DNA from 4 places in the Rhizobium sp. BT03 genome. Region 3 is predicted to be linked to each of the others. Evidence: predicted binding sites of a transcription regulator. Region 3 holds the regulator's gene; each other region holds the start of a gene.
The links. The regulator LexA, encoded in region 3, represses DNA repair genes until DNA is damaged. The targets are predictions, from matches to a motif close to TGTTCNNNNTGTGTTCNG.
Positions count from the first base shown of each region.

Region 1: a site for LexA is predicted at 2,016-2,033, ahead of uvrA (excinuclease ABC subunit UvrA). Genes of this name have one in related genera too.
Region 2: a site for LexA is predicted at 2,537-2,554, ahead of QMO80_RS12825 (fibrinogen-binding protein). Genes of this name have one in related genera too.
Region 4: a site for LexA is predicted at 2,045-2,062, ahead of QMO80_RS08510 (glycosyl transferase). Genes of this name have one in related genera too.

Region 1 is NZ_CP125640.1:489,941-494,830, forward strand. It holds gene QMO80_RS02365 (MarC family protein) at 1-581, shown strand, start outside; gene QMO80_RS02370 (hypothetical protein) at 668-1,210, opposite strand; gene QMO80_RS02375 (single-stranded DNA-binding protein) at 1,363-1,872, opposite strand; gene uvrA (excinuclease ABC subunit UvrA) at 2,156-4,890, shown strand, end outside.
Region 2 is NZ_CP125640.1:2,595,787-2,600,676, reverse strand. It holds gene QMO80_RS12830 (hypothetical protein) at 1-1,403, opposite strand, end outside; gene QMO80_RS12825 (fibrinogen-binding protein) at 1,548-2,525, opposite strand; gene QMO80_RS12820 (response regulator transcription factor) at 3,360-4,142, shown strand; gene QMO80_RS12815 (hypothetical protein) at 4,202-4,522, opposite strand.
Region 3 is NZ_CP125640.1:634,574-639,463, forward strand. It holds gene eno (phosphopyruvate hydratase) at 1-719, opposite strand, end outside; gene kdsA (3-deoxy-8-phosphooctulonate synthase) at 861-1,706, opposite strand; gene QMO80_RS03080 (VOC family protein) at 1,706-2,599, opposite strand; gene lexA (transcriptional repressor LexA) at 2,796-3,515, shown strand; gene QMO80_RS03090 (ComEC/Rec2 family competence protein) at 3,496-4,890, opposite strand, start outside.
Region 4 is NZ_CP125640.1:1,716,730-1,721,619, reverse strand. It holds gene QMO80_RS08520 (ribonuclease HII) at 1-574, opposite strand, end outside; gene QMO80_RS08515 (PA0069 family radical SAM protein) at 820-1,977, opposite strand; gene QMO80_RS08510 (glycosyl transferase) at 2,116-2,634, shown strand; gene QMO80_RS08505 (hypothetical protein) at 3,034-3,369, shown strand; gene moaB (molybdenum cofactor biosynthesis protein B) at 3,495-4,046, opposite strand; gene QMO80_RS08495 (4-(cytidine 5'-diphospho)-2-C-methyl-D-erythritol kinase) at 4,046-4,890, opposite strand, start outside.

The DNA of each region.
Region 1 (4,890 bases), 140 kb from region 3:
TGGCCCCGATCTTCCTGGGGCTGACGACGGGCATGAGCCGCGCCCAGCGCACGCAGGTCGCGCTGCGCGGCTCGACCATCGCCTTCATCATCCTCGCCGTCTTCGCGCTGTTCGGGGCCGGCGTGCTCAGCGTGCTCGGCATTTCGATCGGCGCCTTCCGGATCGCCGGCGGCCTGCTGCTCTTCTGGATCGCCTTCGAGATGGTGTTCGAGCGGCGCCAGGAACGCAAGGAGAAGGCGAGCGAGGCTGCCGTCACCAAGGATCATATCGAGAATATCGCCGTCTTCCCCCTCGCTTTGCCGCTGATCGCCGGTCCCGGTGCGATCTCGGCGACGATCCTGCTTGCCGGCACGCTGCCGACCTCGGTCGAAAAAGCCCAGCTGATCGCCGTCATCGCCGCCAATCTGCTGCTGACCTTCCTGATGCTGCTGATTGCCGAAAGGCTCGACCGTTTCCTCGGCGTTACCGGCCGAGCGATCCTGACACGGCTCCTCGGCGTCATCCTCGCCGCCCTAGCGGTGCAATTCGTCGTCGACGGCGCGAAAGCGGCGCTCAATCTGATCAGTGCGACGCCGCATTGATGGATCCCGCCGCGAGCGTGCGGCGGCTTGCGATAACGAGATGCGGAAACAGCGTGGCAATCGAAGCTGAAAGATAGCGACACACTTTAGGCAGCCAGAAGTGCGACCGCCTTCTCGGGCGTTTCAGGAGCCTGCGTCATCGTCAAAGCGCGCAGTATCGCCCTCGTCAACTCGCGAAAAACCTCTATCGACGAATCGATCTCCGAATGGGCCATACGATCAAATGAGAGAATGCCAAAACCGGGGGCACCTTCCCTCAGATCCTCTACTCCCCTGAAAAGGCCCGGCAGGTATTCTGCTGCAAATCCGGCAAGTACTTTGTCGTAACTGGAAGCAAGCGATAGGGGCCAACTCTCGCCATTGGAAGGCTCAACTGGGACGTCCACCCGCAGGCCTTGCTTATCAGTGGACAGATCCAGCCGTGCTGACAGCAGGCCATATAAGGTCATGCCCCCAACCGGCCGAGCTATTTCCACAGCCACGCTTTTCCGGTGGGCGATGCCTTCTCCACCGGCGAAAACTCTGTTCTCCCAAAGATGGGATGCAGTTGATCTGAGCAATGGCGGTGCCTCGTCCAACCAAAGTCGGAGACGTGCACCGGAGGTTTTCTCAAAGGTGTGGCAACTCATGCAGAAATTCCCCAGCGAGCTTTTGCAATGCCGTCCCATCCAGGACTTCAGTTGCAGTGGAAAAAGCCATCGTCGCGACCAAAGAAAAAGAGCATGACGCCGTCCAGGGCATCATGCTCTCAATTCTTACTCAAACCAGGATCGGCAACCGATCAGAACGGGATGTCGTCGTCGAGATCCCGCGAGAAGTTGCCGCCGCCACCGCCGCGGCTTGGCGATGAGGAGGGAGCCGAGGCGCCGTAGTCGTCGCCATAATCATTGTTGCCGCTGCCGCCACGGCCGCCGCCGGAGCTTGCACCGCCGCCTTCACCGCGGCCATCCAGCATGGTCAGCGTCGAACCGAAGCCCTGCAGCACCACTTCCGTCGAGTAGCGGTCCTGGCCCTGCTGATCCTGCCATTTGCGGGTCTGCAGCTGGCCTTCGATATAGAGCTTGGCGCCCTTCTTCACATATTGCTCGACGACCTTGCACAGGCCCTCGTTGAAGACGACGACGGTATGCCATTCGGTCTTCTCGCGGCGCTCGCCGGAATTGCGGTCGCGCCAGGTCTCCGAGGTCGCGATGCGGAGATTGGCGATCGGCCGGCCATCCTGAGTGCGGCGGATTTCCGGGTCCGCACCGACGTTTCCAATCAGAATTACCTTGTTTACGCTACCAGCCATGCTTCTCACCCTGCCTGCCGCCCTGCCCGGCGGCGTTAATCGATCAGCGCACCTTAAACCATCGCGGACCGCCGATGCGCGTAAACGGTCGTTCATCCACATGTTTATCCCATTAGAACGCCGCATGGGTTCATCAGGAATTTTGTTCTTTATTTGTTCTAAATTATCCGTATGATCCTGTCAACAGAATCGAAAACCTTGAGCCTTCCCGGATATTCAGCCTCGACTCGCCCGCCGGCATCACTAAATAAGGGCTGTTATCCAGAAAACCAAAGCAGAGACGATGAGCGAACTGAAGACGATCTCCATCCGCGGCGCGCGCGAGCACAATCTGAAGAGCATCGATCTCGATCTGCCGCGCAACAAGCTGATCGTCATGACCGGTCTTTCGGGCTCCGGCAAGTCCTCGCTTGCCTTCGACACGATCTATGCCGAGGGCCAGCGCCGTTATGTCGAGAGCCTGTCGGCCTATGCCCGGCAGTTCCTCGAAATGATGCAGAAGCCCGACGTCGACCAGATCGACGGGCTGTCACCGGCGATTTCGATCGAGCAGAAGACTACCTCGCGCAACCCGCGCTCGACGGTCGGCACCGTCACCGAGATCTACGACTATATGCGCCTGCTCTTTGCCCGCGTCGGCGTTCCCTATTCGCCGGCGACCGGCCTGCCGATCGAGAGCCAGACCGTCAGCCAGATGGTCGACCGCATCCTCGATTTCGGCGAAGGCACCCGTCTTTATATTCTCGCGCCGCTCGTGCGCGGGCGCAAGGGCGAATACAAAAAGGAACTGGCGGAGCTGATGAAGAAGGGCTTCCAGCGCGTCAAGGTCGACGGCCAGTTCTACGAGATCGCCGAGGCGCCGGTGCTCGACAAGAAATACAAGCACGATATCGACGTGGTGGTCGACCGCATCGTCGTGCGCTCGGATGTCTCGGCGCGCCTCGCCGACAGCCTGGAAACCTGCCTCAAGCTCGCCGACGGGCTGGCGGTTGCCGAATTCGCCGACAAGCCGCTGCCGCCGGAAGAGACCTCGGCCGGCGGCTCGGCCAACAAGTCGCTGAACGAGACGCATGAGCGCGTGCTGTTTTCGGAGAAATTCGCCTGCCCGGTCTCCGGTTTCACCATTCCCGAGATCGAGCCCCGGCTGTTCTCCTTTAACAACCCCTTCGGCGCCTGCCCGACCTGCGACGGCCTCGGCGCCCAGCAGAAAATCGATCCGGATCTGATCGTGCCGGAGCCCGAACGGACGCTGCGCGACGGCGCGATCGCCCCCTGGGCCAAGTCGACTTCGCCCTACTACAACCAGACGCTTGAGGCGCTCGGCAAACATTACGGCTTCAAGCTCGGCACCCGCTGGAACGATCTTTCCCACGAGGCCAAGGACGTCATCCTCAACGGCACCGACGACAAGATCGAATTCCATTACGCCGACGGCGCCCGCTCCTATACGACGCAGAAGAATTTCGAAGGCATCATCACCAATCTCGAGCGCCGCTGGAAGGAAACCGATTCCGCCTGGGCGCGCGAGGACATCGAGCGCTTCATGTCGGCAGCCCCCTGCCCGTCCTGCAACGGCTTCCGCCTGAAGCCGGAGGCCTTAGCGGTGAAGATAAGCACGCTGCATATCGGTGAAGTCACCGGCATGTCGATCCGCGTCGCCCGTGACTGGTTCGAGACTCTGCCGGCAAGCTTCAATGCCAAGCAGAACGAGATCGCCGTGCGCATCCTCAAGGAAATCCGCGACCGGCTGCGCTTCCTCAACGATGTCGGCCTGGAATATCTCAGCCTGTCGCGCAACTCCGGCACGCTGTCGGGCGGCGAAAGCCAGCGCATCCGGCTGGCCTCGCAGATCGGTTCGGGCCTGACCGGCGTGCTCTACGTGCTCGACGAACCGTCGATCGGCCTGCATCAGCGCGACAATGCCCGGCTGCTCGACACGCTGAAACACCTGCGCGACATCGGCAACACGGTCATCGTCGTCGAACATGACGAGGATGCGATCCTGACGGCCGACGACGTGGTCGATATCGGCCCGGCCGCCGGCATTCACGGCGGCCAGGTCATCGCCCACGGCACGCCGCAGGACATCATGGACAATCCGAAGTCGCTGACCGGCAAATATCTGTCGGGCGAACTCGGCGTTCCCATTCCCGACGAGCGCCGCAAGCAGAAGAAGGGCCGCGAGATCAAAGTGGTCGGCGCGCGCGGCAATAATCTGAAGAACGTCACGGCGGCAATCCCACTCGGCGTGTTCACGGCGGTGACCGGCGTTTCCGGCGGCGGAAAATCCACCTTCCTGATCGAGACGCTGTATAAATCGGCGGCGCGGCGCGTCATGGGCGCGCGCGAAAACCCGGCCGATCACGACCGCATCGACGGCTTCGAGCATATCGACAAGGTGATCGACATCGACCAGTCGCCGATCGGCCGCACGCCGCGCTCGAACCCGGCGACCTATACCGGCGCCTTCACGCCGATCCGCGACTGGTTCGCCGGCCTGCCGGAAGCCAAGGCCCGCGGCTACCAGCCGGGCCGCTTCTCCTTCAACGTCAAGGGCGGACGCTGCGAAGCCTGCCAGGGCGACGGCGTCATCAAGATCGAGATGCACTTCCTGCCGGATGTCTACGTCACCTGCGACGTTTGCCACGGCAAGCGCTATAACAGGGAGACGCTCGACGTCACCTTCAAGCAGAAGTCGATCGCCGACGTCCTCGACATGACGGTGGAGGAAGGCGTCGATTTCTTCGCGGCAGTACCGGCAGTCCGCGACAAGCTGCAGTCGCTGAAGGATGTCGGCCTCGGCTACATCAAGGTCGGCCAGCAGGCGAATACGCTTTCGGGTGGCGAGGCGCAGCGTGTCAAGCTCGCCAAGGAACTGTCGAAACGCTCGACCGGTCGCACCCTTTATATTCTCGACGAACCGACGACCGGCCTGCATTTCCACGACGTCGCCAAGCTGCTCGAGATGCTGCATGAGCTGGTCAACCAGGGCAATTCCGTGGTGGTGATCGAGCACAA
Region 2 (4,890 bases), 2.0 Mb from region 3:
TTGTCGTAGAGCAGCGAGATCTGCGTGATGCTGTTGATGTCGAGCACATTGCCGCCGATGATCACCAGATCATATTGCATGCCCATGCCGAAAAAGGAGGAGAAGTTGATGGAGGTATTGCCGCCCGTCAGAATTGTGGTTTCGGATCCCGAGGTGGTGACCGTCAGCGTGTCGTTGTCGCTGATGAAGTGATACTGCTCGACCCATTGTACGAAGGAGACGTCGCCGTCGATGACACTGACGCGCCAGCTGGTCGGGAACGTCGGATCGGCCGCGTCGGTTTCGGCGCGGCTCGATGCTTCGAAGCTGCTTTGTTGGAAGACGGCGATATTCTTGGCGACTGTTCCGGCCTCTTCGGCCGAATAGCCGGACGAGCGCAGCGCCGAGGCGATCTCATCATCGTCGCTGTAGACAAAGGATTGGGAAACCGCGTCGACCTGGTGGTAGTCGCCCATGACGGCGGTGACCGAGGCGATGACGCCGGTATTGATCACCGAGGCGACGTTGATGACGACATTCGCACCGGCCGTCACGTCAAGGCTGTTGCCGCTCGGGTCGGTCTGCTCGACGGATGAATGGCTGTCGTCGGGCTCTTCCGGGATCTTGGCGAGACCGCGGTCGGGCAGGAAATCATCGAGCACGGGGATATCGGCCTCGACCTTGCCGTTGATGTAGACGGCGCCGTTGACCTCGGGGTCGATGCGGATGAAATCATGCGTGGCGTCGGCGCCAAGCGAGGTTGCCTCGCCGCCTTCGCTATCTTCGCTGCCTTTGCCGTCCTCGCTATTCCTGGCATTCTGGATATAGTTTTCGATATCCTGGGCGATTTTCAGCGCGCCATCATAGCTATCGGTTCGGTGGAGGCTTGCAAAAGGTGTGTAGATTTCGGCCGCGGTGCTGAACTCCGCCAGCCGCTCGATCACGAAACTCGTGTCCCGGGGAGCATGGATGCCATCCGACATGTCGAGATAATCGTCGTCGTAAAGGACGTTGACCTGGAGCACATGGCTGATCGACGACCCAGGCCCGGCAAAGACATTCAGCTCCGGCTCATCCGACAGCACGATATCCGTAGCCTCGCCGAAATGCGGTAAGGCGATGTCGCGTGCGGCAATCGCCGCCAGCTTCTCGAGGCTTTCTTCGAAGACGCGGCCCAAATGGCGCGCCGGACCGAATTCGATCTCGTAGCTGCCGCTGTTGTAGATGACACCGGGATCGTAGTCCTTGAGCTGCAGATTGGACGAGAAGGCCGCGGTAAAAGTGTCCTGATCCGGCAGAGCCGGTCCATCTTCGCCAGACCCCGCGCCTTCGGCATATTTGGCGCGCGCCCTCATCTCTTCGGTGGTCATCTCGAAGAGACCGATGAAGTGCGCGATGATTTCCGAAATCTTCTCGATATGCATGGTTCGGCCCTCCCATTCGAAATGACGATCGGCCTTGGAAGCGGCCCCGCCGGGAGCCATGGAGTGGTCGTCAAACCGTTTTCAAACAGTCGAACTGCACCGGCGAGCGCCGGTGCAGTTCGTCTTGGTCCTTGGAGGTCAGGGTCAGGTGCCGGTATCCTCGCCGACGTCGGAGACATGGGAATTGCCGCCGATGACGCTGGAGTCCACCGTGTTGCTGAGCAGGTTCGCGCCCTGAACGAGCTCGAGGTGGAAGCCGGAATTGGCAAGGATCGCCGAAGCATCGGCCGCGCTCGAGCCGTTGGCGTCGTCGCCGGCCTTGAGATCCCAGCCCCTGCCGTCCATCTCCATGCCTTCCGCGCTATCGGCGGTGCCGGCATTGGCGTTCAGGTGGTTCTGGGCGCCGTCGTTGTCCATCTTGATGTTCCAGGCGCTGTCCTGGTCGGCCAGATGGTTCGCCTGGACGGCGCTGAAGCCGCTGTCGTTGCCGGCACCCGTCAGCGAATTGTTGAGGATGCTGTCGACGTCGAGCGTGAAGGAGAAGTCGTCGCCGAGGTTGAAGGTGAGGTCGTGGCCGGCAACGCCGAGGTTGTCGAAGTCCTTGACGTCCTCGATGACGGCGAAGTCGGTGTCGGTCTTGTTGAAGCTGTCAGCGGTGTTGTTGCTGTCGGAGATCGTCTTGGTGTCCGTATCGGTAATGGTCTTGATATCGGTGTCGGTCACGGTTTTCGTATCGGTGTCCGTGATCGTCTTGGTGTCGGTGTCGTTGTCGCTGTACGACTTGCTGTCATAACTCCAGTCGTAGTCGTTATTGGAGTCGGTGATCGTCGTGGTCTTGGTGCTCGTGTCGTCGTCGGACTTGTAGCTCCAGTCGTATTCGTTGTCGCGGTTGTTGCCGTTATTGGCAGACACGTCGATGTCGGTCTTGACGTCGACGTCGACGCTGTTGTCGGTATTGTCGCGGTTGTCGCCATTGGCGACGCCGACATAACCGGTCGAGCCGTCATCGACTTCGGTTGAATTGACAGCACTGTTGGCAAAGCCGTCGGCAAGCGCCCCGACCTTCGTGATTTCGGTTTCGTCGCCCGATGATTTCGGGTCGTGATTATAGTCGCCGGACATCAAAGATTCTCCAGAAAAAAACCGGAGCAGCTTTTCGAAATCCCTCTCATCTCAAATGGGATCTTGCTCGCGCTCGCTCCGATGCGGTTAACATCGGCAGATGTATTCGGTACCAGTCATCTGCAGCTTCATCGCGATTTGTTGATCAAACCGTTGGTATTGGGAATGTACGCACTCAGTACAAGGCCGCACATATCCAGCTCATCATCCTGAGAGGATAAGGAGTAACCAGGCGTTATTGTCGTTGAATTGCCCGAAATGGATGCCACGTATCAAAAACACACGCCGATACCTGGATCGTCCATGTCGCCACTTGGACGACGATCACAGATTGCTGGAAAAAATGCGGAGCCGATAGATATCAATTCGGGCTAAGGCAGATCTGCCACGTCCGGCTAGCCTCTGTCGCTGCAGCGTCGGGACGTCTTTGTGTGGTGGCGTTGCCGTGTCTCTGGAATCCGGAATCCCCCGCATTCGCGGCTAGGTTGAGGGCCACCTTGCGGCGGCTGCCTGTGTCAGATTCGACATCTCATACAGGTCGAAAATATAACAATCTGTACTGAACTATTACATTCAGCTCTCATCTATAGTCAGGGCAAACATAACCTTGAAGTATCCATGACAGTAAAAATGCAACCAAAACTTAGTATCTTATCGCTTTTTGCCCACTAAAACTAATCACTTTGGGCCATTTCCTTCCTTCTCAATCCGTATTAACATAATTAAGAAATGTCTAAAAAATAAAGCGGTGACATCAGGGGCCGGCATTTCTTACTATCGAATACCCGACATCGCTCCACGTTTGAGTAAAGTGTAACGCTAGGGGAGGCGTATATGTTCATGACAAGCTCAGGAATGGAGAATACAGACCAGAGCAGGAAGTTAGGTTCGTCGGGAAATACTATACTGGTGGTCGCCAAGGCGGATCTGTTTTCAGAATGCATGGTAGAGGCGCTGGCCAAGAAATTTCCGAACTGTGATGTCGCAAGCATAACGAGCACGAAGCCGATGCTGGAAAAAGATAGCGGCGATCTGAAGCTCGTTTTATTCTATCATATACCTGCGCCGGAGCTTCATGAGGCGCTGCAGGCTGCCCGCGAAAACCACCCGGAAACCTCTGTCGGCCTTGTCGTCGAAGCGATCGACATGCTCGAACCCTATGTCAGCCGCCTGGTGGAGGCAAGGATCATCGACGGCGTCCTGCCGCTCAACCTGCGGCTCGATGTCTTCATGGCCGCGGTGGATCTGCTGATGAAGGGCGGCGAGCATTTTCCGTCCGCCCTGCTCAATCGCCTCACCAACAAGAACACCCCGCTGGAGCCTTCGCTCTATCAGACAAAATCGGTCGATGCGGCGCGGACCAATGCGCTGAAGCTGAGACGCGACAGCATCTCCTCTTTGACCACGCGCGAGGTTCAGATCCTGGACCTCATATGCAAGGGCACGCAGAACAAGATCATCGCCGACAAGCTGCATCTTTCCGAAAACACCGTGAAGGTTCACGTCCGCAACATCTATAAGAAGATGAACGTGCGAAACCGCACGGAAGCGGCATCCCGTTTCTTCAACGAGCATCCCGCCGGCGAAGACGACATGTCCGGCCGGTGGCGCAACTGATCCGCCCGCCACGTGTCCATTCAGACGCGCAGGGACGCGGAGCAGGTAGAATTGCTGCTTCAGATCGACGGACGTGCGAAGCAGCGCGACTTCTGTCCGAAGCCGCTTGGAGAGCAGATATAAGGCGCTGAGCCGTGATAGGCGACGCGAACCGTAGATGTAGTCGAGCGTTCGGGCCGATTGGCCGGATAGGCATAGGCTTTCGCGACGCGCGGCGCCTCGACCGCGACGACGTTCTTTTTGGCGACGGCGGCTATGTCGTCGTTAACGATCGTGCACGCCGTTGCTCCGATCGCAAGAAGCGTCGTTCCTCCGGCGAAGATCGCAAAACGAAATAGACGCCAGCCTTTCGGCTGCGCTGCAGCTTGTTTTTTCAACATGGCCAAAACCCCTCGCATATGGCGCTTCCGGATGCAAGACCGGTCGCACAGTTCAGCGCGGCCAACCCTCCCATTACTTCTAGATCAACTTCATTGAGTGAAGCTTGAGCGACGTCAGGACACTCGTTCTGAGGGAAAAATGGACAGAAAATGATTAATCATTTGTTAAATTGAAGAATAGTTGCGTAATTATTTTGGATACTCGAAGTTTTTAAAGTTGACCTTAGCTGCAATCGCCTTATCATTTTAATAGTAATTCAGTTATCTGAAGAATAACTCAAAAGTTATTCATGCTTGGATGGTCGGCATAAGGAATATCCAGCCAGATAAGGAAGGCGTGCAGTGCCTAACTAAAACAAAAGACTAAA
Region 3 (4,890 bases):
AGACCGAGGTAGATGTCCTCACCCGGCCTGTAGCCGGCTTTCTCGACCGACTTGACGATGAAGTCGAGGGCTTCCGACGCGCTCTTCAGACCCGGTGCGAAGCCGCCTTCGTCGCCGACATTGGTATTGTGGCCCTGGGCTGCCAGTTCCTTGCGCAGCGTATGGAAGACTTCCGAACCCATGCGCACGGCTTCGGCGATCGTATCGGCGCCGACCGGCAGGATCATGAATTCCTGGAAGTCGATCGGATTGTCGGCATGGGCACCGCCGTTGATGATGTTCATCATCGGCACCGGCAGCAGGCTCGCCGAAGCGCCGCCGACATAACGGTAGAGCGGCAGGCCGGAGGCCTGGGCGGCAGCCTTGGCGACAGCCAGCGACACGCCGAGGATGGCGTTGGCGCCGAGGCGCGACTTGTTCGGCGTGCCGTCCAGCTCGATCATGATGTTGTCGATCTGGATCTGGTTTTCGGCGTCGATGCCGCCGATCGCGTCGAAAATCTCGGTATTGGCCGCATCGACCGCCTTTTGCACGCCCTTGCCAAGGTAGCGCTTGCCGCCGTCGCGTAGCTCGACCGCCTCATGCGCGCCGGTCGAGGCGCCCGAGGGAACGGCCGCGCGGCCCATGCTGCCGTCTTCGAGATAGACATCGACTTCGACGGTGGGATTGCCACGGCTATCGAGAATCTCGCGGGCGATGATATCGGTGATTGCAGTCATGGGTTCTTCCTGCTCGGTGGGTGATCAATCGTTCGAAGCCTGTCATAATCGAAGGCGTGCAAATTACAATGGCGCATTGCGGCACCCTCGACCTGCATGTCCGATCGTCGCTATAGCACGAACATGTCAGGCTTTTGACTGTCAGCCCTTGGCGACGGCGTCGAAGGCCAGCAGCTTTTCCAGAAGCCGCGGCATGTCCTTGAGATAGACCATGTTCGGGCCGTCGGACGGTGCGTTGTCGGGGTCCTGGTGGGTTTCGACGAAAACGCCGGCAATACCGGTCGCCACCGCTGCGCGCGCCAGCGTTTCCACGAATTCCCGCTGACCGCCGGAGGAATCGCCCTGCCCGCCCGGCTGCGCCACGGAATGGGTCGCATCGAAGACGACGGGCGCGCCCATCGATGCCATGATCGGCAGTGAGCGCATGTCGGAAACCAAAGTATTGTAGCCGAAGGAGGCGCCGCGTTCGCAGAGCAGCACGTTCGGGTTGCCGCTGGCGTTGAGCTTCTTCAGCACGTTCTTCATGTCCCAAGGAGCAAGAAACTGGCCTTTCTTGACATTGACGGCGCGGCCGGTCTCGGCGGCGGCGATCAGAAGGTCGGTCTGGCGGCAGAGGAAGGCCGGGATCTGCAGGACATCGACCACCTTTGCCACTTCGGCGCATTGCTCGGCCGTGTGAACGTCGGTCAGGACGGGAAAGCCGAACTCCTTCTTCAGGTCGGCGAAGACTTCCATGCCCTTTTCAAGCCCGATGCCGCGCTCGGCCGAGAGCGAGGTGCGGTTCGCCTTGTCGAAGGAACTCTTGTAGACGAGGCCGATTCCGAGCTTGGCACAGAGCTCTTTCAGCGTGCCGGCAACCATGAAGGCATGGTCGCGGCTCTCCATCTGGCAAGGGCCGGCAATCAGCGACAGGCGGCCGCTATTGGAAAAGGTGACCTGGCCTGCGCCCTCGCCGATCCTGACTTCCGAATTCGTATCAGTGCTCATCATCTTTCCTCGAAGGCGAAAAGCGTGCCTTGCCCGGGCGCCGGCTTCACCAAAATGCGGTTGTTCTTGCGCGTGTATGTCACTCCGTTAGCAGCCAAATGCGCTTCTGTCACGGCAAGATCGGCAACAGTGAAGAGGATCGCCCGGCCGCGCAGACCGCGATCGGCGGATGAGACGGCGGCCTCGAAATAGGCCTCCAGTCCTTCCGATGTCATCAGGCTGATTTTCGCATTCGGCGCCGCGATATTGACCCCGAAACCGGTTTTCTCGACGGCCGATTGCGCCATGGCAAGGCTGACGAAGCCGGCGAAGGCGGCGGCATCGGGCGCGCTGAGCGCGATCTCGGCAATGCCGGTCACGCCATTGGCGTGTGTCTCCAGCGCGCCGCGGTCGGCCGGCAATGGATTGATGCGCTGGCAGGTGAAGAGAAAGAAATCGGGTGCCCGCAGATCGCCCGCAAAGGCCAGTTTGAAGCTGCCGACGCTTTCAGAACCATCCGGCATTTTCATCGGCCGGCTGAACTCCAGCATCTCGCCGGCGCTCGATCCGCCTGAAATGAAGCTTTGATGGTCGATGCCGGCATCTTCAGTGCCGAAAACCACCGCCGAAAGCCCCTCATCGCCGCAGCGGAAGCGGAAAGCGCGGTTGCGGGCGGTGAAGACATTGCCTTGCCGCGCCGATGCCTCGCTCTCCTCGACGCTCGCGATACCGAGCGGCTCCAGATAGGTCTTGTCGGCAAAGAAGACGCAGGCATTCTCCGTTCCGAAGGGATGGCGGGCGTCGGCGGCAACGGTGAAGCCGAGCTTGCCGAGCCTTTCGCGCGCCAGATCGATATTGACGACCGGCAGCACGACATGATCGAGCGGGTGCGGTTTGGCGGCATGCGTGTTCATGATATCCCCTTCTGCAATCGCGAAGAGATGTGCGACGGCGCTATCCTCAATGCAAGACATGGCGCCAATCCGGCGAATGAAAATAAAAATCTCAACGAGTTGGCGGCAAGTTTTACGGAAATTTAGCCACTTGCGGAACACATATGGAACATATAGTGTCTGTTCTGGATTTGTTTCAATCAGGGGTCACACGCCGATGCTCACGCGCAAACAACAGGAGCTTCTCCTTTTCATTCATGAGCGCATGAAGGAATCCGGCGTTCCACCGTCTTTCGACGAGATGAAGGATGCCCTGGATCTGGCCTCGAAATCCGGCATTCATCGCCTGATCACGGCGCTTGAGGAACGCGGCTTCATTCGCCGCCTACCGAACCGCGCCCGGGCGCTCGAGGTCATCAAGCTTCCCGAAGCTTACAGCCCCAGCATCCAGCCCCGGCGCGGCTTTTCGCCGAGCGTCATCGAGGGCAGCCTCGGCAAGCCCCAGCCGGTCGCCGCCCCCGCACCGGTCAAACCCGCCGCCGACAACGGCAACTCGGTCTCGGTGCCGGTCATGGGCCGAATCGCTGCGGGCGTTCCGATCTCGGCGATCCAGAACAACACCCACGACATCGTCGTTCCCTCAGACATGCTCGGCTCCGGTGAACATTACGCGCTGGAGGTCAAGGGCGATTCGATGATCGACGCCGGCATCTTCGACGGCGACACGGTGATCATCCGCAACGGCAGCACAGCAAGTCCCGGCGATATCGTCGTTGCCCTCGTCGACGACGAGGAAGCGACGCTGAAACGCTTCCGCCGCAAGGGCGCCTCGATCGCGCTTGAAGCGGCCAACCCGGCTTACGAGACCCGGATCTTCGGACCGGACCGCGTCAAGGTGCAGGGCAAGCTCGTCGGCCTCATTCGCCGCTATCATTGACGCTGGACGGGCCGGTTTCGGCAAAACTGTTGCTGCGCCAGTCATAGGCACGATGGCGCATCCACGGCCGCGACAGGCTCTCGAATGCGGTTGCGACCTCCAGGCCGGCGTCCGCGAAGCGCAATTCGACGGAACCGGACCTGCGCAGCGTCTCACCGGTGAAGAGCGTCGCGCCTGAGCGGCAGCCGTTGAACCGCAGGCGAACAGACGTCACGACAATATCCGCCGCGTCGCAGGCCGAACCGAGATAGGCGGCATTGTCGATGACCGTTATGACGCGGCCATTGCCAAGCCTCGATGTACACCAGGCCTTCTTGACGCAGGAAAAGCGGTTTGCTTCACCGCCCGCGGCGGCCGCCCGCATCGCCGTCCTCGCTTCGTTTTGCTGATCGCGGGAAAGCCTGACGCGGCGGTCTTCTCCCTCCGGAGGAATAGCGGGGCCGTCCAGCATTTTCGGCGGGTGATGCGTCGGCAGGACCAGCGCTCTCTGCCATTGGTCGAAGATGAAATCCGGCGGGTTTTCACGGTTGGAAGCCATTGCCGCCACTGCAACCAGCGCGACCAGGCTGCCATCCTCGGAAATCACCAGATCCGGCGGTCGAGGGGCCGGGAGAACCAGCAGGATGAGCGTCGAGACGGCGAGGATCGATGTGCCGGCATGGCGCAGCCGGGTGCGCAGCAGCGTCAGCAACAGGAAGCCTGCCACGGCGACGGCGAAATACCAGGCGGGCAGACGGCCGACGCCGATATCACCGCCCCAGCCGGACACCGTCTTGGCGACAGCGATCACCAGGTCGAGACCGAAGCCGACCACCTCCCAGAGCGGAGCGTCCAGACCGAACGGCATCAGCAACATCGCCAGCAGCCCGGCCGGCATGACGATGAAGGAGATGATCGGCATCGTCGCGAGGTTTGCCGGCAGGCCGTAAGCGGTCAGCCGATGAAAATGCTCGATCGAAAACAGCGCCGTGGAAAAACCGCCGATCAGCGAGGTCAGCAGGACGCCGCCGAAGAAACCGGCGACGGCCACGACCGGGCGGAAGATCGGCAGCTTGAGCAAGGCGTTTTCGCGGACGCGCCGATCCTTCCACAGCTGATAGCCCGATACCAGTGCCAATGTCGCGGCAAAGGACATCTGGAAGCTCGGGCCCAAGACTTCGGAGGGTGAAATGGCGATGATAACAAGCGCCGAGAGAACGACATTGCGCAGGCTGATCGACGGCCGATCGAAGAAGACGGCGATCAGCATGATGGCCATCATGATGAAGGCGCGTTCGGCCGAGACCCCGAAGCCGGAGATCAGAAAGTAGGCGGTGACGGCGATGAGCGCGCCAGCGGCTGCGATCTTCTTCGTCGGATAGGCCTGAGCGACAAC
Region 4 (4,890 bases), 1.1 Mb from region 3:
CCGTGCCGTAGCCGACATGGGCGGCAAAGCCGTAATCCGGAAAGACATGATGCGCCCGCGCCATCATCCGGTCGCGCGTCACCTTGGCGACGATCGAGGCGGCGGCGATCGAGACCGAGCGGGCGTCGCCCTTGACCACCGCCTGTCCGGGGCAATCGAGGCCGGGCGGCACGTCGAGCCCGTCGGTCAGCACGTAGTTTGCCGGAACGGCGAGGCTGCAGATGGCGCGGCGCATGGCGTCGAGGCTTGCCTTGCGGATATCCGTCTCGTCGATCCGCGTCGAGCTGGAGGAGGCGATGGAGACCGTGGCGGTCGCCAGGATCTGCACGAACAGTTCCTCGCGCCGTTGCGCCGAAAGCTGCTTGGAGTCGTTCAGACCCTCCGGGATGCGCTTCGGATCAAGGATGACAGCGGCGGCGACAACAGGCCCTGCCAGCGGCCCGCGGCCCGCCTCGTCGGCGCCGGCGACCGGCCAGTGGCCGGCTTTGCGGGCTTTGAGCTCCAGCCGGAAGTCCGGCACCAGGGGAACCGCTTGGAAAAGCTGGGGAGAATCGGGTGGCGTGCGAGGTCTCATGCGGCTGAACCTCGCACGCCAACCCGATTGCCCGCAAGTCCCCGATCAGGGCGGCGCTCGGGGACCGGGTCCGGCGGATGGTGGCGGTCAATGCCATCCGCGGGAATTGCGCTCGGAGCTCGAAAACAGGGCGGTTTTTCGATGGGCCGATGCGCAAGCTTCAAGCAATTCCAGGAAAAGTGCGCCGCGGTTTTCCCCAGGCAAAGCGCGAAGCGCTTTTGCCAAGAATTGCGTAAAAACAAAGTCTAGAGCAGTGACAGCTGCACGCCGCTGCCATCCGGTGGCACGAACAGATCGTCGCGCAGCGGCATGCCGCGTCGCGTCAGGCCGAAACGTCTTGCAGCCATTTCGAAACGGCGGGCGATCTGCCAGGCATAGGGACCGGCGCCCTTCATGCGCTTGCCGAATTCGGCATCGTAATCCTTGCCGCCGCGCATCGAGCGCACCAGCGACATCACATGCCGGTAGCGATCGGGATAATGCTGCAGCAGCCAGTCGCGGAAGAGCGGGCTGACCTCGAGCGGCAGCCTCAGGATGACATAGCTCGCCTCGGCCGCGCCGGCAGCCTTGGCCGATTCGAGGATGCGCTCCAGCTCGTGATCGTTCAGCGCCGGGATCAGCGGTGCGGCCATCACAGCCGTCTGGATGCCTGCTTCCGACAGCGTGTGAATGGTCTCCAGCCGCCGCGGCGGCGTGGCGGCGCGCGGCTCCATCGTCCGGGCAAGCTTGCGGTCGAGCGTGGTCACGGAGATGCCGACGCGCACCAGGTTCTTCGCCGCCATCTCCTGCAGAATGTCGAGATCCCTCAGGATCATCGCCGACTTGGTGACGATCGAGACCGGATGGTTCGCCTTGTTCAACACTTCGAGAATGCCGCGCATGATGCGCCACTCCTTCTCGACCGGCTGATAGGGGTCGGTATTGGTGCCGATCGCGATCGCCCGCACCTTGTAGCCCGGCTTGGCAAGCTCACGCTCCAGCAGCTTTGCCGCATCCGGCTTGGCAAACAGCTTCGTCTCGAAATCGAGCCCCGCCGAAAGCCCCATATAGGCGTGCGTCGGCCGGGCGAAGCAATAGATGCAGCCATGCTCGCAGCCGCGATACGGGTTGATCGAGCGGTCGAAGCCAATGTCCGGCGATTCGTTGCGGGTGATGGCGGTGCGCGGCTTCTCGATCTGCACGTCGGTCTTGAACGGCGGAAGCTCTTCCAGCGTCTGCCAGCCATCGTCGAAGGTCTCGCGCTGCAGCGCCTCGAACCGTCCCGTCGGGTTCAGTCCCGCCCCACGCCCGCGGCGCCGGTCGACCTCGATCCTCAGTCCTGAAGACACGATCATCGCATCGGCAATATCTGCCGTATTGGCAGGCGCGAATGCGGCCTGCCCTGCCAGGGACTGCTCTCTCATCGGATTCTCCCGCGGCAAAAGCCATCGCTTCCGCCCGTTTTGATGATTAAATTCCTATCCGCAAAACAAGAACAATGCAAGAACAAAATGCGGAAAACGCCGCTGGCAAAAATTTGTGCGGCGCATTATGAATGAGCAATGTTGACGGTTATTCTCGAATGCCGGGATCAGGAAACTGAGCTGGCCCAGACGTTGTCGGTATTGGTGGCAGGTGCCGTGGAGGGACTCGTCAGCGATGTGATCGTGCTCGATCACGGCTCGCGCGACGGCACCTCGCGGGTCGCCGACGCCGCCGGCTGCCGCTTTCATTCGCAATGGGATATCAAGGACATCGTCCGCTCCGCCCGCGGCGAATGGCTGCTCTTCGTCGAGCCGGGCGCCCGGCCTCAGGCCGGCTGGATCGACGAGATCGCCGAATATATCGCACTGAACAAGCTGCCGGCCCGCTTCACCGCCTCGCGCGGCTACCGGCGCCCGTTTCTCAAGCGCGTCGGCCGCGCCGTGCCGCCGCTGGAGCTCGGTCTGCTGATGCCGAAGAACCAGGCGCTGGCCACTGCCAGAAGCGGCATGGCTCTTACCGAATTCGCCAAGGGCCAGAAGCCGCGCAAGCTCGCCAGCGAACTGATTCCCTCCTGGGTGGCGCGCGCGGCGCGGTAAGGTCTCGGCCATCCCACGGCTGGCCGGTTTCCACCGCCCAAAAACCCCTCCCCAACCCCTCGCCACAAAGGGGGAGGGGCTACCTGCCGCACCGCTTCCCGTAACCGTCTGTCGAACGGCAGCAGCCCAGCAAGACCTCGCCTTTTCATCGCTGCCGGACACCACAGCTTAGTCCCTCCCCCTTGTGGGGAGGGGTTGGGGAGGGGTTTTCTCCAAGATGTGAGTCGCCGGTCTCCATCGCACAAAGATGGCGCCCAATAGGATTTCGCGCTATAATTCGCCCATGGCGCCGCCGAAGCGCCTCGCTTCGTATCGGATCGCCATGGGTGCCGGTGGACGGCAGAACAGGTCGGCGACAATCTCCTCTTCTGCCGGGGGCCCGGCGAAAGGAGGTGCGTCATGCCACGCGGTAGGATCTACGGCGTACGCAATATGGTCTACGGCCTGCTGGCCGTCATATTGCCGACATTGGTGATCGCGCATCCGCATTCGGCAGCATCTCAGACGATGCTCAGTTGCGCAGGCCGATCCGATGTCGTCAATTTCCTCGACAGGAACTTCGCTGAAAAGCTGACAGCGGTCGGACTGGTCAACCAGAACGCCGTACTCGAGGTCTATGCCGCCGAAAGCGGAACCTGGACGCTCGTGGTCACGGATGTTCACGGCATCAGCTGTATCCTGCTGTCGGGTGACAGCTGGGAAACGATGCCCGCTCTGCCGGGGCTTGCCACATAGCCAATGCCGGCAGCAAGCAGCCTAAAGCGCGTCGCGATCTTTCAGATTCGCTCGCCGCGCTTTAGCTCTTTATTTTCTCGCATGTCGTTGCAGCAAAACCGCGGCACACTTTTGCGCGACATGCTTTATGTCTTGGCGCCGCGTTTCAGGTGCTCGTCCAGACGCGGCATGATCTCGACGAAATTGCAGGGAACGCTGCGGTAATCGAGCTGCCCTTTCAGAATGCCGTCCCAGGCATCCCGGCAGGCGCCGGGCGAGCCCGGCAGGGCGAAGATGAAGGTGGCGTTGGCAACGCCCGCCGTGGCGCGCGACTGGATCGTCGCCGTGCCGATCTTCTCATAGGAAATGCGGTGGAAAACGGCGGAAAAGCCGTCCATGCGCTTTTCGAACAAAGGTTCCAGCGCCTCGGGCGTCACATCGCGGCCGGTAAAGCCGGTGCCGCCTGTGGTGATAACGACGTCGATGTCGTCTCGTTCGGTCCAGGCCTTCACCTGCGCGGCGATTGTGTCCCGGTCGTCAGGTACGATCGCCCGGTCGACCAGCCGGTGACCGGCTTCGGCGATCCGTGCCGCCAGCGTATCGCCTGACTTGTCCGTCTCCTGCGTGCGCGTATCCGAGACGGTGAGAATCGCAATGCCGACGGCGATGAAGGGCCGCTTTTCGTCCAGACCTGCCATCACCTGCCTCCCGAAACGGTTTCCGTCGCCTGGACATACCAGCCGGGCCGCTCGCCGTGAAGAGCGGCCGCCGCCTCTTGCGCCGCCGCCATGGTGGCAAAGATGCCGAAACAGGTGGCGCCGGAGCCGGACATGCGGGTGAGCAGGGCGCCGCGCGCCTGCAGTATCGCCGCGATCTCCGAAATCTCCGGCAGGATTTCGCGCGCCGGCGGCTCCAGGTCGTTGCGGGCAGCAGCAATCACGTCAAGCCAGTCGGCACTGCCGGCAAGAGCCGGAGCGAGGCTCAGAGCCGGATTGTTCTTTGCCGCCAGCCGGCGGAAGACCTCGGGCGTCGAAACGCCCTTCAGCGGATTGGCGAGCACCATGGCAAAGGCCGGCAGACCAGGCACGGCTTCGATCTGTTCGCCGATGCCGCGGGCGACCAGCGGCCGGCTTTCAAAACACATCGGCACATCGGCGCCGAGCTTCAGCGCCAGGCCGGCAAGCGTCTCCACCGGCAGGGTCATGCCCCACAGCCGCATCAGCCCGCGCAACGTTGCGGCCGCATCGGCCGAGCCGCCGCCGATGCCGGAGGCAACAGGCAGGTTCTTTTCCAGGTGGATATGGACAGGGAAGGCGAGGGCGCCGAGTTCCTCGCGCAGGAGATCGCGGGCCCGCAGCACCAGATTGGTGCCGCCGTCGCCGGCAAGCGTCTCGCCGAAACGGCCCGACAGGGTGAAGGCGTCTGCCTGTGAGGGCAGGAAGCCCAGCCGGTCGCCGCAATCGGCGAAGGTCACCAGCATATCGAGCAGATGGTAGCCATCCGGCCGCTGGCCCGTCACATGCAAAGCGAGGTTGATTTTCG